DNA from 2 places in the Clostridium swellfunianum genome. Region 1 is predicted to be linked to the other one. Evidence: a T-box and tRNA genes for the amino acid it is inferred to sense, from the RefSeq annotation. Region 1 holds a T-box; the other holds one or more tRNA genes.
The links. A T-box is a leader RNA that pairs with one kind of tRNA and senses whether it is charged. The one in region 1 lies ahead of NBE98_RS05160 (glycine--tRNA ligase), so its partner is inferred to be a tRNA-Gly.
Positions count from the first base shown of each region.

Region 1 (7,782 bases):
CTTAGGCTTAATACGATAATAGCTATAACCGGCGCAATTGATATAATAACCGATGGAACTATACTTTATTCAGTTGAAAATGGACATGAAACAATGTCTAAAATTACAGGAACAGGCTGCATGTGCACATCTCTTATTGGTTCTTATTTAGGTGCGGGAGAGGATAAGCTTTTGGCTGCCCTTTCAGGAGTTGTATCTATGGGCATAGCAGGGGAAATTGCTTATGAAAGCTTGAATAAAAAAGATGAGGGAACAGGTACACTAAAGGTCAAGCTTATAGATGCTATATTTAATTTATGTGAGGAAAATTTATGTAAAAGGAGTAAGATAAATGAAGCCTAATATAGATTATAGTCTTTATCTTGTTACCGACAGAGAAGTTCTGGCTGATAGAGAATTATGTGCTGCTGTAGAGGAAGCTATAAAAGGTGGTGTTACAGCAGTGCAGCTTAGAGAAAAGTGCACAAACTCAGCAGAGTTCTATGAAATTGCTTCTAAGGTTAAGGCTATAACTGATAAACATAATATACCTTTAATTATTAATGATAGACTCGATATTGCCTTAGCTGTAAATGCTGCAGGAGTGCACTTAGGACAACAAGATTTACCTGCTAAGCTTGCAAGAGAACTTATTGGGTCTGATAAAATATTGGGAGTTTCTGCAGCAACCTTACAAGAGGCTAAAACTGCTGCAGAAGATGGCGCAGATTATATTGGTGTCGGTGCTGTATTTCCTACACTTACAAAACAGGACGCTAGAGCTGTTTCTTTAGAGGATTTAAAGCAAATAAAGAAAAGCGTATCAATTCCTGTTGTAGCAATTGGAGGAATTAATGAAAATAATGTAGAGGGATTAAAAGCTGCAAATATTGATGGAATAGCTGTTATCTCTTGTATTCTTGGTAAAAGTGATGTAAGGGCAGCTGCAGAACTTATGAAGAAATTAGTGCAAGTATAAATTATATAATTCTGCTAATAATATCATATTATTGACAACACTTTCTAATATGCTATAGAATAGTATATAAATAAATATTACATGATGAGAAAGAAGAGTAGCGGTAGAAGTTTTAAAGAGAGGCTGTGGTTGGTGAAAACAGTTAAAGGACTATTGCGAAGGGAGCTTTTGAGTGTTTAAGTTGTAAAGCAGGGCTTTTGCCAACAAGGGTGGAACCGCGGAAGAATTTCTTTCGTCCCTTGATGGCAAAGGCTTTTTTTATTTACAGCACAAAATAACATGAAGCAAAGAGGGAAAGGAATAGCTGTTTTAAACAACAGCATAAAAAGTTAACTTGTTAACTTTTTAAAAATATAAAAATATAACTTTTTAACAATTTATATTCTTATATTGTAATATTCTTTTCTCGTTATGTCTTAAACCAATAATTTATGAATGGAAGCGAGTAAGCTTAATTGCTCAGTGCTTCCGACTAAAATAAAAGGAGGAATTATCATGGCAGTACAAAAAACAATGGATAAGATCGTAGCCTTGGCAAAAGGCAGAGGCTTTGTGTTTGCGGGCTCAGAGATATACGGAGGTCTTGCAAATGCTTGGGACTACGGTCCGCTTGGTGTTGAGTTCAAAAACAATGTTAAGAAGGCTTGGTGGAAAAAGTTTGTACAAGAGAGCCCATACAATGTTGGTGTTGACTGTGCTATACTCATGAACAGCCAGGTTTGGGTAGCCTCAGGTCACGTTGGAGGTTTCTCAGATCCACTTATGGACTGTAAAGATTGTAAGTCAAGATTCAGAGCAGATAAGTTAGTTGAGGACCACATGACAGAGCAGGGTGCTGCTGCTGCAAGCGCTGATGGTTGGTCAAATGAACAGCTTAAGGGCTATATAGAAGAGCACAATATAGCTTGCCCTAAGTGCGGTAAGAAGAACTTTACAGACATAAGAAAGTTCAATCTTATGTTCAAAACCTACATGGGTATAACTGAAGACTCAAAGTCAGAGGTTTATTTAAGACCAGAAACAGCACAAGGTATATTTGTTAACTTTAAGAATGTTCAAAGAAGCTCAAGAAAAAAGGTTCCATTTGGTATAGCTCAAGTAGGTAAATCTTTTAGAAATGAAATAACTCCAGGAAACTTTATATTTAGAACAAGAGAATTTGAGCAGATGGAACTTGAATTTTTCTGCAAGCCTGGAACAGATTTAGAATGGTTCAAATACTGGAAGGATTATTGCTGGAGCTTCCTTTTAAATCTTGGCATGAAGCAGGATAACTTAAGAATGAGAGATCACCAAAAGGAAGAGTTGTCCTTCTATAGTAACGCAACCTCAGATATAGAATTCCTATTCCCATTCGGATGGGGAGAGCTTTGGGGTATAGCTGACAGAACAGACTATGACCTTAAGAAGCATGCTGAGCACTCAGGCGAGGATATGAGCTATATGGATCCAACAACAAATGAAAAATATGTTCCATATTGCATAGAACCATCACTTGGTGCAGACAGAGTTGCTCTTGCATTCCTGTGCGATGCCTATGATGAAGAAACCTTAGAAGACGGTGATGTTAGAACAGTGCTTCACCTTCACCCAGCACTTGCGCCATTTAAGGCAGCAATACTTCCACTAAGCAAGAAGCTTTCAGAAAAATCTACTGAAGTTTATGATATGCTAAGAAAGAAATTCAACGTAGAATACGATGAAGCAGGAAGCATAGGAAAGAGATATAGAAGACAAGATGAAATAGGTACTCCATACTGCATAACTATAGACTTTGATACTCTTGAAAATAACACAGTTACTTTAAGAGACAGAGATTCTATGCAGCAGGTTAGATTAAACATTGATGAGCTTGAAAAGTTTATTGAAGAAAAGTTAGAGTTTTAATTAATAGCTAGAAATAAATATTTATAATAATACAACTTGTATTAGATAAAACGCAAAAGCACACTTGAGAGTAAACCAAGTGTGCTTTTGCGTTTCAAGGTAATTCTGCTGTATTCATCTCTTTCGTAACATTTTACTACCTTTTGAATAACCTATAAGGGAGATTAATAATACAAGGTGTAATTTTATGAAAAAAGTTTATATCTTTACTTTAATATCACTTGTACTTATATTTGTGGAAACTCCCTCAAGCCTAATCAACGCTATTCTATATTCCATTGGCATAATTCCTATTGCTATTTTGTTAGGCGACTTTACTTCGGATATATCTGAATTGATTGGCGATAAAAAAGGAGGCCTTCTAGCTGCCACTATTGGCAATCTTCCGGAGCTTATGATGGGGCTTTTGTCCATTCGATATGGGATGCTTACAATGGTAAAATCCTCTATTATAGGATCAATTATAGGAAACATGCTTTTAGTGCTTGGGATTTCAATATTTTTTGGAGGCATTAAATATAAAGAGCAGGAATTTAATAAGCTCGTAGCCAGAACAAATTTTAATATGCTGCTGCTTGCAATGTCAGCTATAATCCTTATGGCTTCCTTAAACAGATACAGCACATTAACAGTAAAAATGTCCTCTGCCATAAGCGTTAAAATGGCAGTAGTACTTATACTGGTTTATATTTTAGGACTTATATTTTCACTGTATACGCATAGTAACTTGTTTGTAGTTAGTGAAAATAAAGAAGAGATAGAAATAACGAAATCCAAAAATATAAAGGTGCTGTTTATGGGCCTAGTCTTAGAAACGGTACTTCTGTATATCTTGAGCGAGAAGCTTATTTATAATATTAGGGACATAGTTAATACCTATAAGATTTCTCAGGAGTTCCTAGGAATTATACTTATTCCCATACTAGGCAACATTGGAGAAAATGTTTCAGCAATAATTAGTGCGCTTAACAATAAGGTGAATTTAAGTTTGGAAATAGCTATAGGCTCCAGCATACAGATGTCTCTATTTGTTACCCCGATTTTGATTATATTTGCATTCTTTACAGCAGTACCTATGACTTTCGTATTTACCACCTTTCAAATTATAATTGCACTTATAGCAGTAGGAATGTCCTTCTTTGTGTTTCAAGATGGAAAAACCTATTGGCTAGAAGGGGCTATACTCATTTCTATCTATGTTATGATAACCATTGGATATTATTATATTGCATAATTTTAAATAAAAAAAGACACCGGATATGGGGGTATCCGGTGTCAAATGGGGTTTATCATGGGGATATATTATAATATTAAAATATGGGGAATTATATTAATGTTTCCTTACGGCACGAGATTAGTATAGCACACATATTTTGTGCTTTACAATAGTAAAACTTAAAGTTTTTATTTTAAATAAATTCGCACAATTTCGACATGAATCTTTTTATATTTTAAATAGCAAAAAAGATAAATAGCTTAGCAGTAAACTTATTATCCCAATCAAAAGTGCAACCAGCTTTGATTTTCTGTTGTTTTTAGATTTGTAAACGATTAGTATAGCACATATAATTCCGACAGGCATGCGAAATTTGTCGTTGATGGTTATGTAGACTAAAGTTAGCAGCCAAATGCCTAAAAGTTTTAAGGAAATAAAGCGCTCTTCTTGTTGCTTTTTATTTTTTGCTATAAAAATAAAAGGAGAGGATATTAATAATGTTAGTAAAGGCATATTCACCACACCTAAGATTAATTCTGTATAGTATATGAAGGATATAACCATAAAAATGAAAAAATATATTATATACTCTCCATTAAATTGAAGAATTTAATGGAAAAGTGGTATAATTATAGAAGAGCACTTGTTTATAAAGAAGACATTAATAATCCTTATGTGCTTATAAGGAATACAGAAGGCGTAAGAATCGATAATTCTTATGGACTTTTTAGGAATACAGGAGGCATAAGAATTGATAATTCTTATGTGCTCTTAAGGAATACAGGAGGGGCATATGAAGAAAAAGTTTCAGGAATTCAAGGATTTTATAAAAGGTAAGAATACAGCTGTAGTTGGAATAGGGGTAAGCAATATTCCTCTTATAAGATTTCTTTTAGAATTAGGGGCTAAAGTTAGCGCCTTTGATAAAAAAACTGAAGAACAGCTTGGAGAGGTAGCGGAAGAATTTAAGTCTAAGGGTGTTAACCTAGTTCTTGGAGAAAACTATTTGGATAATTTAACAGGCTATGAGGTTGTTTTTAAAACTCCTTCTATGAGAATTGACAGCCCTTGCTTGGTTAGAGCTAAGGCAGAAGGAGCTTATGTTACTTCTGAGATTGAGGAATTCGTTAGATATTGTCCAGCTAAAATGTTTGGTGTTACGGGCAGCGATGGAAAGACAACCACTACAAGCCTTATGTATAACATTTTAAAGCAAGAAGGCTATAAGACTTGGGTAGGTGGGAATATTGGAACACCGCTTTTTGCTCAAATTGAAGAAATAGAGGAAACTGACAAGGTTGTGCTGGAACTTTCAAGCTTTCAGACTATGACTATGACCGTATCCCCTGAGGTTTCTGTTATAACAAACTTAAGTCCAAATCACTTGGATATTCATAAGGATATGGAAGAGTATGTAGATGCAAAGAAAAATATATTTAAATACCAAGACACCAATGGGATTCTAATACTAAACAGAGATAATGAAATTACTAACTCTATGGTTGGTGAAGCCATGGGTTTAGTATTTCAGTTTAGCACTAAGGAAGTCATCGAAGATGGAGCTTATTACAAAGATGGAGCTTTGTATTTAATGGGGCAGGAAGTGTGTAAGGCTGAGGATATTGTTATTAAGGGAATGCACAATGTGGAAAACTATCTTGCTGCCTTCTGTGCGTTAAAGGATGATGTATCTATAGAAAGCATGAGAAAGGTTGCTACAACCTTTCCAGGAGTTGAACACAGAATTGAATTTGTTAGAGATTTTGAAGGTGTTAAATATTATAACAGTTCTATAGCTTCCAGTCCTTCAAGAACACTTGCAGATATTAAGGTGTTTGGAAAGCCTATTATTTTAATTGCAGGAGGCTATGATAAGAAGATTCCTTTTGAACCTCTTGCAGAAGAAGGCTATCCCTATATAAAGAAGCTTGTACTTCTGGGAGCTACGAGGGAAAAGATAAAGGCTGCCTTTGAGAAAATTATAGAAGAAAAGAATTTAAATATGCCAATAATAATGGCCAATTCCTTTGAGGATGCAGTGGAAAAGGCTAGAACAGCTTCTGAAGACAAGGATGTAGTGCTCCTTGCTCCAGCGTGTGCCAGCTTTGATATGTTTGTTAACTTTGAGGTTAGAGGAAATAGATTTAAAGAAATAGTTAATGAATTGAAATAAATTAGTCTAGATAGATTAACAAGACTGCTGATTAGTTTGTTTTGGAGGTGCAAAAATATATTGTTTTTGCACTTTCTTTATTCTGTTTAAATAAATCCTTATTTAGTACATATAACTAAAATACAGTATAAGAAAGGAGGGCAAGCCTTGAGTTCTAGGATATATATAATTATTGCTTTAATATTAGCTATCAGATTAATAATTGCGTATTATCAAAGAATTAATAGATCTACATTTACGGTTATGACATATAACATAGCTTCGGGGCATAAGCCTGATGGTGAAAGAAACGAAAGTCTTATAAATAGCTACTTCAAAGCAAAAAAACCAGGCATAATAGGTTTAAATGAGGTTGATATCAATACTAATAGAAGCAATACTACAAATCAGCTATCTGTAGTATCAAATAACTTGAACTATAATATGGCTTTCTCAAAATCTTTAGATTTTCAGGGGGGATATTACGGAAACGGATTACTTACAAAATATGATATTTTGCAGCAGAAACAAATTTTGTTATATAATGAGCAGAATTCTGAGCAGAGAAGCTTGCTTCATACTGTGATAAATGTACAGGGGGTTAACGTAAATGCACTGGTAACTCACTTGGAGTACAATAGCAAGGATGTAAGAACCAAGCAATTGGCGTATATTAAAGACTACATAAAAAAATTAAGTGGGCCTATTATAATAATGGGTGACTTTAATTTAGAGAGCTCCTTAGAATTAGAGATGATGACCAATGAATTTAATATAATATATGGTTCAAGCATTCTGGTTACATTTCCATCTGAAAACAGTACTCTTGATTATATACTTTATTCTAAAAATTTAGATTTAAAAAGCTATGTTGTTGATAAGAAGAATTACTCTGATCATTATCCTGTTTCGGCCACATTTTCATTTAAAGAATTAAAATAATAAAAAAGGATTGTCACACTTAGAAATTATTTTCTATTGTGAGACAATCCTTTTTTATTGCCTCAGAATTAGAATATAGTGAAGCTTGTTTTAATATAATGAATACTGAATTCAAGTTATTTAATAAATACAAAAGGAGTGAACAAATATGCATGATACTATTTTATTGAATAAGATTTCTGATGCTGTAAATCAGGTTTGCGGCATGAACAATATTAAGAAGGTAAATAAATTGGCTGTTGTTGTAAATAATAACAGTCACGTAAATGAAGAAAATCTTTATGATCACCTACAATATGCATGTGCAAACTTGATAGGAGAGTGGACGGAAATTCAAGTTCAAAGAGATGATATATTAGAGCAAACAGCTATCCTTCACAGCATTGAGGGGGAGAAGAGTGAAGAATAAAAAAGATGAGGCTGATGTCAGAAGCTATCTTGTAAAGATATATGGCGTTGTTCAAGGTGTGGGTTTTCGCCCCTTTGTTTATAGGAAAGCAAGGGAGTTTAAAATACTAGGCTGGGTAGAGAATGCAGGTGGTGCAGTAATAATTGACTGCAGTGGGACAAAGGCTAATCTTAAACACTTTCTTACAGAGATTGTAAAAAATCCGCCAGCGCTTTCGA
Region 1 covers NZ_JAMOFV010000006.1:1,140,674-1,148,455, forward strand. Annotated here, with positions in the region: gene thiM (hydroxyethylthiazole kinase) at 1-342, shown strand, start outside; gene thiE (thiamine phosphate synthase) at 332-958, shown strand; T-box leader at 1,034-1,201, shown strand; gene NBE98_RS05160 (glycine--tRNA ligase) at 1,454-2,845, shown strand; gene cax (calcium/proton exchanger) at 3,033-4,079, shown strand; gene NBE98_RS05170 (hypothetical protein) at 4,674-4,898, shown strand; gene murD (UDP-N-acetylmuramoyl-L-alanine--D-glutamate ligase) at 4,855-6,234, shown strand; gene NBE98_RS05180 (endonuclease/exonuclease/phosphatase family protein) at 6,382-7,155, shown strand; gene NBE98_RS05185 (hypothetical protein) at 7,304-7,564, shown strand; gene hypF (carbamoyltransferase HypF) at 7,554-7,782, shown strand, end outside.

Region 2 (7,782 bases), 3.0 Mb from region 1:
AGCTTCTGCAGAACACTACCCTATCTCCAAATACCTTTTTTATTGTTTCTATTATTTCCTTGTTGATACAATTCTCCTCTCCATGAATAGCTAGCGTGCTTGGCGCGCTTGTTATAAGTCCACTAATAAGCAGGTCATCCATATTAACTGTCCCACTATATTTGGCTTCAGACAATTCACTGAATAAAACCTCCATTATGTCTTTTCCAGTTCCATCCTGTACTACATAAGTACCATCTGCCTTAATAATTATGTTCACTTTTTCGATTTTGCTGTCTTGAATTTCAACAAAATATTTTAAGAGTTTAATAAACTCATTGTATTCCTTGTCAACCATGTAACTTTCCACTACTTTATCTATAATGCTTTCAAGGTCTTCCTTTAGTTCCTTCATTCTAAATGTTATAAAACCTTTAATATTTATTTCCTTGTTGTCTTCCAGGCACTCAATTATTTTTTGCGTCATGGAATTTTTTCTATTCCTAAAATAAACCATATACTCGTTAAGTATTTCTCCTTCGCTCTTGAGAGCCTCAACACTCAACTCTTTAATATCCTTTATTTCGTCATATTTGAGAAAAAAATAAGTATCCGTAAGGAAACTTTGCATATCTTTTTTATAAAATTCGTCAACAACTACATTATACAATATATTTGCCATATACAAATTGAATATATTAATAAGTCTCTCATTTAAAGCATTGTCATCACAAAATATCTTTAAGAAGTGCGTGTTATTGTCAATACTTTCTGAAAAGCCTACTATTATGTTCCTGTCGTGAAAATACTTTTTCATTTCATTGAATTGCTCTATTATGTCTTCCTTGCTGTTATCATATACAACAGTTAAAAGCAGCATATCTCACACTCCCTTCTTAGTCTAGTATGTGTCTAAAGAGAATGTATATGCAGAGTAAAAAAAGCAATTATCGACAAATAAGTAAAATTGGACTTAAAATTAATGTAGGCTTTTCTTTAAAATCCACAGAGTGTTGATTTTGATGCAAATAGTCTGTATGATAAAACTATAAATTTTAGGAGAGTTTCACAATGAAAACTGTATTAGTTGATTATAGAATTGATAATATTGAAAAGAAAAATCTAGAACAGCTAGGGTATAAAGTCTTACCTGTCCCGCCAAGTGATATATTGTACGAAGCTGTATGTGGTCATCCCGACATGCTTTTACATATTATTGATTGTAAAACTGTTATTGTCCATAAGGATATGGATTTAAATTTTACAAGCAAGCTTTTAGAATTAGGTATAACAGTAAATTTTACAAACCTCTCTCTACAAAATAAATATCCTGATAACATAATATTAAATGCTGTTAACTTAGATAGTTTATTTATACATACTCTAAAATATACTGACATCGAACTTCTCAAACAAACTCAAAATAAAAATATTAAAAACGTTAAACAAGGCTATACAAAATGCTCAACTGCTATAATCAGTAATTCTGCTTTAATAACAAGCGATAAAGGCATTGCGGCATGCGCACAAGAAGAAGACTTAGATGTACTTTTGCTGCCTCCAGGAGATATCCTTCTGCCTGGTCTTAATTATGGTTTTATAGGAGGATGCTGCGGACTTTTAGAAGAGGGCTTGTTAGCTTTTTATGGAGACTTAAAACACTATGCCTATGGAAAAGAGGTTATGAATTTTCTTATAAAACATAAAGTTAATCCCTTATTTTTAAGAGAAGGCAAACTTATTGACAGAGGAAGCATATTTACGATATAAATTTAATCATAGTCTAACTATCTTTAAAATACATATTCTATTCTAAACCTATTTTTTTAAAAAATATATAAATTAAAAACCTGCATATAAATGCAGGTTTTTCTATTGGAGGCGCCACCCAGATTTGAACTGGGGAATAGAGGTTTTGCAGACCTCTGCCTTACCACTTGGCTATAGCGCCATATGGAGCGGAAAACGGGATTCGAACCCGCAACCTTCACCTTGGCAAGGTGACACTCTACCGTTGAGTCATTTCCGCATGTTATGGTGGCTAGACCAGGAATCGAACCAGGGACACGAGGATTTTCAGTCCTCTGCTCTACCGACTGAGCTATCTAGCCTTGAAAAATCCTTATAAATTTCACATCTCTGCGTCAACTTACTCGCTGCGGCGCTCATTTACCTAAGTAAACTCTGCTTCCTCGCTCACAGTTTCCTTGAGCTACTCATTTCTAATGATTTTTGAAAAAATGGCGACCCAGAAGGGGCTCGAACCCTCGACCTCCGGCGTGACAGGCCGGCACTCTAACCAACTGAGCCACTGGGCCACTTTGTGGTGGGCACAACAGGGATCGAACCTGTGACCCTCTGCTTGTAAGGCAGATGCTCTCCCAGCTGAGCTATGCGCCCACAAAGTTTCTTAAGACAATTATGATTATATAATGTTACAAATTAATTGTCAATAACTTTTTTACACAATTTATCCACTTAAATTGGATTTATATGTTTCTTAATAATTCACCAATTTCTTTATTTTTAAAAACATATGAACTGTTACAGAAATGGCATTTTATTTCCTCATCTTTGCCTTCAGAATATATTTCTTCTAAATCTTTTCTTCCTATGCTTATTAAGGCTTTTTCAACTCTCTCTCTTGAGCAGTCGCACTCAAAGCTAGGCATTAAACTATCCAATATATTTAAGTCCATATCTTCAAATATATATTCCAATATTTCTTCAATACTCATGCATTTCATAATCATATCAGTAATAGATGGTATTTCTTGAAGTCTGTAAGTAATTAAATCCGCAACCAGTTCACTTGCTCCAGGCATCATCTGTATAATAAACCCTCCAGCAGCGCTTATGCTTAAATCCTTACCTACAAGTACCCCTAAGCCAACGGCAGAAGGAGTCTGCTCAGAACTTGTAAAATAGTAAGCTAAATCATCACCTATTTCGCCAGTATATATCGGCACCTGACCTACATACGGCTCTTTTAATCCCATATCTCTTATAACAAGTAAATTACCATTTGTTCCAATAGCTCCTCCAACATCAAGCTTGCCATTACTATTAGCAGGCAAATCCACAGAAGGATTTCCTATATACCCTTTCACTTTTCCATTTGGATATGCAGTAACAACAACTCCTTGTGCCTCTCCTCCCCCTGATATTTGAAGAGTCAGTGTTTCTCTATCCGACTTCATCATTGCACCCATAAGACTTCCTGCAGTTAGCATTCTGCCAAGTGCAGCTGCAGCCGTAGCAGCACAATCATGAATCTTTACTGCTTTGTCAACCATATCTGTAGTTATCGCCCCAAATATTCTTATACTTCCATTTTGAGCAGTAGCTCTAACTAGTTTGTCTCCCATAGTTTACCTCGCTTTAAAAAATTAATTTTTTCGTAGTACATAGGCTATTCTTTCCGAATCCTCAAGTATGGATAAGTTCACATAATTATCTAGCTTACAAACAATTTTAAACCCTATCTTATGTAGTATCCTATCTAAAAACTCTTCTTTATATGCTCTTTCACAATGTTCCTCATCAAAACGCCTATATACGCTCCCTTCTTTAACAAAAAAGGTAAGATTCATTTGAACCACATCCTCTTCCAAAAAGTTATCCCATATATACACTACGTCTTCATTGTCATAAGTAAATGTATTATTGCCTAAAATAGCAGTAAGCTTATAATAAGTATTTATATCAAATACAAACAATCCATTATCTTTTAGATGATTGTAGACATTTTCGAAATAATTTTTCAGGTCTTCATTGTCCAAAATATAATTCGTAGAATCCAAGCAACAAGTAATTAAATCAAACTTGTTATTAAGCTTTAAGCCAGAAATATCCTGGCACACAAATTTAGCTTTTATATTTGAAGCTCTAAGTTTTGTTTCAGCTTCAGTCAACATTTGACTAGACATATCCACTGCCCAAGTAGTTCTAAAATGCTTTGCAAGTATTTCTGTCATATTTCCTGTTCCACAAGCTAAATCGAGATAATCTCTCATTTCTATATTTTGACCGCTGCACAAGTTTACTATTTTATCCGCCCATACATTATAATCTATATCCCTGTTTATTAGTTTATCATAAATAGCAGCAAAGTCCTTATATTGATCCATTTTCTAATCCTTCCTCTCCTTGCTGTTTTTACATCCAAACTAATATTATATATTTTAAAAGTTTAAGTCAATATATTTATTTATCCTCATAATCAAAGTTAACATATCCATTATTCATAATTATTTCTTTATTTTTAGGCAAGTTAAGTTCCTTTTTTCTTCTAGTCATTATTCCGCCAATTCTTCCTGTCTCCTCTGCAGTAAGACCGCTCCATCCTAATTTATCCACTTTATCAGAAAGTCCTAATTCAGCTGCAATCTCATACTTTATTTTTTCTCTTACTTTTTCAATCTCAGTAAGTTCTCTATTTGATTTTATTTTTGCTTTAATGACCTTCTTAAGCGGTGTTTTTCCCATTGTGCTCCCCTCCATTAACTAACTGCTTTCATACGTATTAGTTTAACCTTGAGGAGTTCATTTATTCAAAAAAACTTCTGGAGTTTGAAAATAAAAAAAGATGGGGGAGATAATCTCCCGCCATCTAAAAGAGATGACAAGCCACAAAATGATCTTTTTCTACTTCCTTAAGCTCTGGTGATACCTCGCTGCAGACAGGCTTAGCATACCTGCATCTAGCCGCAAATCTACATCCTGGCTTAGGATTGATTGGGCTTGGTACTTCTCCTTCAAGCATTATTCTTTGTCTATTCTTCTCCGTTTCAGGGTCTGGAATAGGAATAGCTGAAAGAAGCGCCTGAGTATATGGATGTAAAGGCTTAGAATACAAATCGTGGCTGCTTGCTAGCTCAACCATTGTGCCCAAGTACATAACTCCAACTCTGTCAGAGATGTGCTTAACCATTGAAAGGTCATGGGCAATAAATAGATAAGTAAGACCTAACTCTTTTTGAAGCTTAATTAGTAGGTTTACTATCTGTGCTTGTATGGATACGTCAAGAGCAGATATAGGTTCGTCGCAAACTATAAACTCTGGCTCGATTGCAAGAGCTCTTGCTATACCTATTCTTTGTCTTTGTCCACCTGAGAATTCATGTGGGAATCTTGAAGCGTGCTCTTTATTTAATCCAACAAGCTCAAGCAACTTATAAATTCTTTCTGTTCTCTCTTGTCCTGTATAGAGATTGTGTATATCAATACCTTCTCCAATTATATCCCCTACTGTCATTCTTGGATTTAAGGATGCATAAGGGTCTTGGAAGATTATTTGTGCTTTTCTAGCAAAATCTTTCTTTTCTTTACCGCTTAATCCCTGTATATTTACTCCATCGAATAAAACTTCACCACCTGTTGCTGAGTAAAGTCCCATAACAGTTCTTCCACAAGTTGTCTTTCCACAACCTGACTCACCAACTAATCCTAAAGTTTCACCCTTTCTTATTACGAAGCTAACATCATCTACTGCTTTTAATGTTGCATTTTTCCCAACCTTAAAATACTTCTTAAGGTTTTTTACTTCGATTAAGTTTTTTGCAGACATTATTTAGCACCTCCTATGCCTAATGGTGATTCAACCTTTGGTGCCAGTGGATGCTTCAGCCAACATTGAACTTCGTGGGTATCACTAAGTTTAGTAGCCTCTGGCATAGCCTCTTTACAAATCGGCATAGCATATTCGCATCTTGCAGCAAATGGACAGCCAACTGGCGGCTTTAAAAGATCAGGAGGCGTTCCTTTTATTGAATACAGCTGATCCTTATGACCAGTTTCAAGTCTTGGAACAGAACGTAATAATGCCCAAGTATATGGGTGCTGAGGATTATAGAAAATTTCTTCTGTAGTTCCTCTTTCTATAACTTTTCCTGCGTACATAACTTGAATTCTATGAGCAACGTCAGCAACCACACCTAAATCGTGAGTTATAAGAACAACAGCTGTACCTAGCTTGTCTTGTAGATCAGCAATAAGCTCCATAATCTGTGCTTGTATTGTAACGTCCAATGCTGTTGTTGGCTCGTCAGCAATAAGAATCTTAGGGTTGCAAGCTAGGGCTATAGCTATCATAGCTCTTTGTCGCATACCGCCTGAGAATTCATGAGGATACTGATTTGCTCTTTTTTCAGCGTTTGGAATATTAACTAGTTGAAGCATTTTTACAGCTTCTTTAAATGCTTCATGCTTGCTCATACCTCTATGAATAACCAAGCTTTCTGCTATTTGATTACCAATCTTCATTGTAGGATTAAGAGATGTCATTGGGTCTTGGAAAATCATACTAATTTCTGATCCTCTATATTCCCTTAATTCCTTTTCACTCATTGTTGCAATATTTTTACCTTCAAATAGAATCTGTGAACCTTCTTTTATTTCTCCAGGAGGAGTCTGTATAAGTCTCATTAAGGATTTAGCTGTAACAGTTTTTCCACAGCCTGATTCTCCAACTATCGCTAAAGTTTCACCTTTATTTAAATGAAATGAAATCCCTCTAACAGATTGTACCTCACCAGCATAAGTGTGATATGAAACTCTTAGATCTTTTACTTCTAAAACTTTTTCCATTTTTATCCCTCCCTATTGACGTAGCTTAGGATCGAGAGCATCTCTTAATCCATCACCTAGCAAATTAAATGACAACATAATCATACTAATTAGAGCTGCCGGGAAGAATAACTGATATGGATAGAAGAACAAGTTTTGTTGAGCAGCTGATGCTAATGCACCCAAGCTTGTATTTGGGGACTGAATTCCAAGTCCTATATAACTTAAGAACGCCTCACCAAATATAAAACTTGGAACGTCAAGAGTTATATTAACAATCATAATACCGATTGTATTTGGAAGTAAGTGTCTTATTATAATTCTTGATGGATTTGCACCAAGTGCATGAGCAGCAAGAACATATTCCTGCTCTTTTATCTGAAGAATCTGTCCTCTTATCATTCTAGCCATACCTACCCAACCAGTAATAGTCATAGCTATAATCAACGAAGCTATTCCCTTACCTAATATCAAGGATAAAAGTATAACCACAATTAAATATGGAATACTTACTAGTATTTCTACTATTCTCATCATTATATCATCAACAAGGCCTCCGAAATAGCCAGCTACACCACCATAGGTAACACCTACAACTGTGTCAACTATAGCTCCAAGAATAGCAATTAAAACAGAAACTCTACCGCCAACCCAAAGTCTGGCAAACATATCTCTACCAAGATTGTCAGTACCAAACCAGTGAGCTACACTTGGAAGTTGGTTTACTATTTTAGTGTTATTCTCAAAATGCTTATATGGAACCATAAATGGTCCAAAAACAGTCATTAAAGCTATAATGCTTAACACAATTAAAGAAGTTATAGCAACTTTATTTTGCTTTAATCTTCTCCAGGCGTCTTGCCAATAGGTCATGTTTGGCCTTAATATTTCTTCGGCATTGGCATTATCGCAACCAATAATCTGAAATTTTTCTCTAGATAATTCTGCCATAACTTCCCCTCCTATTTCTTTGCTCCAGATACTCTGATTCTTGGGTCAACTAATCCGTAAATTAAGTCAACTAAAGTTAGTGCAACAATGTAGATCATTGAAAACATTATCGTTAAACCCATTATCATTGTATAGTCATTACCTGTAATACTTTCAACAAATTTATTTCCAAGTCCAGGTATAGCAAATATACTTTCTATAATAAATGATCCTACAAATATATTGCCAATTTGTGGTCCTAATATTGTAATTGCAGGAAGTATAGCATTTCTTATTATGTGCTTC
Region 2 covers NZ_JAMOFV010000006.1:4,161,629-4,169,410, forward strand. Annotated here, with positions in the region: gene ytxC (putative sporulation protein YtxC) at 1-859, opposite strand, end outside; gene NBE98_RS19775 (DUF6873 family GME fold protein) at 1,051-1,749, shown strand; tRNA gene NBE98_RS19780 (tRNA-Cys) at 1,856-1,930, opposite strand; tRNA gene NBE98_RS19785 (tRNA-Gly) at 1,934-2,008, opposite strand; tRNA gene NBE98_RS19790 (tRNA-Phe) at 2,015-2,090, opposite strand; tRNA gene NBE98_RS19795 (tRNA-Asp) at 2,221-2,297, opposite strand; tRNA gene NBE98_RS19800 (tRNA-Val) at 2,304-2,379, opposite strand; gene hslO (Hsp33 family molecular chaperone HslO) at 2,469-3,347, opposite strand; gene NBE98_RS19810 (class I SAM-dependent DNA methyltransferase) at 3,369-4,109, opposite strand; gene NBE98_RS19815 (alpha/beta-type small acid-soluble spore protein) at 4,186-4,467, opposite strand; gene NBE98_RS19820 (ABC transporter ATP-binding protein) at 4,592-5,548, opposite strand; gene NBE98_RS19825 (ABC transporter ATP-binding protein) at 5,548-6,567, opposite strand; gene NBE98_RS19830 (ABC transporter permease) at 6,580-7,497, opposite strand; gene NBE98_RS19835 (ABC transporter permease) at 7,509-7,782, opposite strand, start outside.
Region 2: it has a tRNA-Gly gene. The T-box ahead of NBE98_RS05160 (glycine--tRNA ligase) is inferred to sense a tRNA for this amino acid. The anticodon was not compared.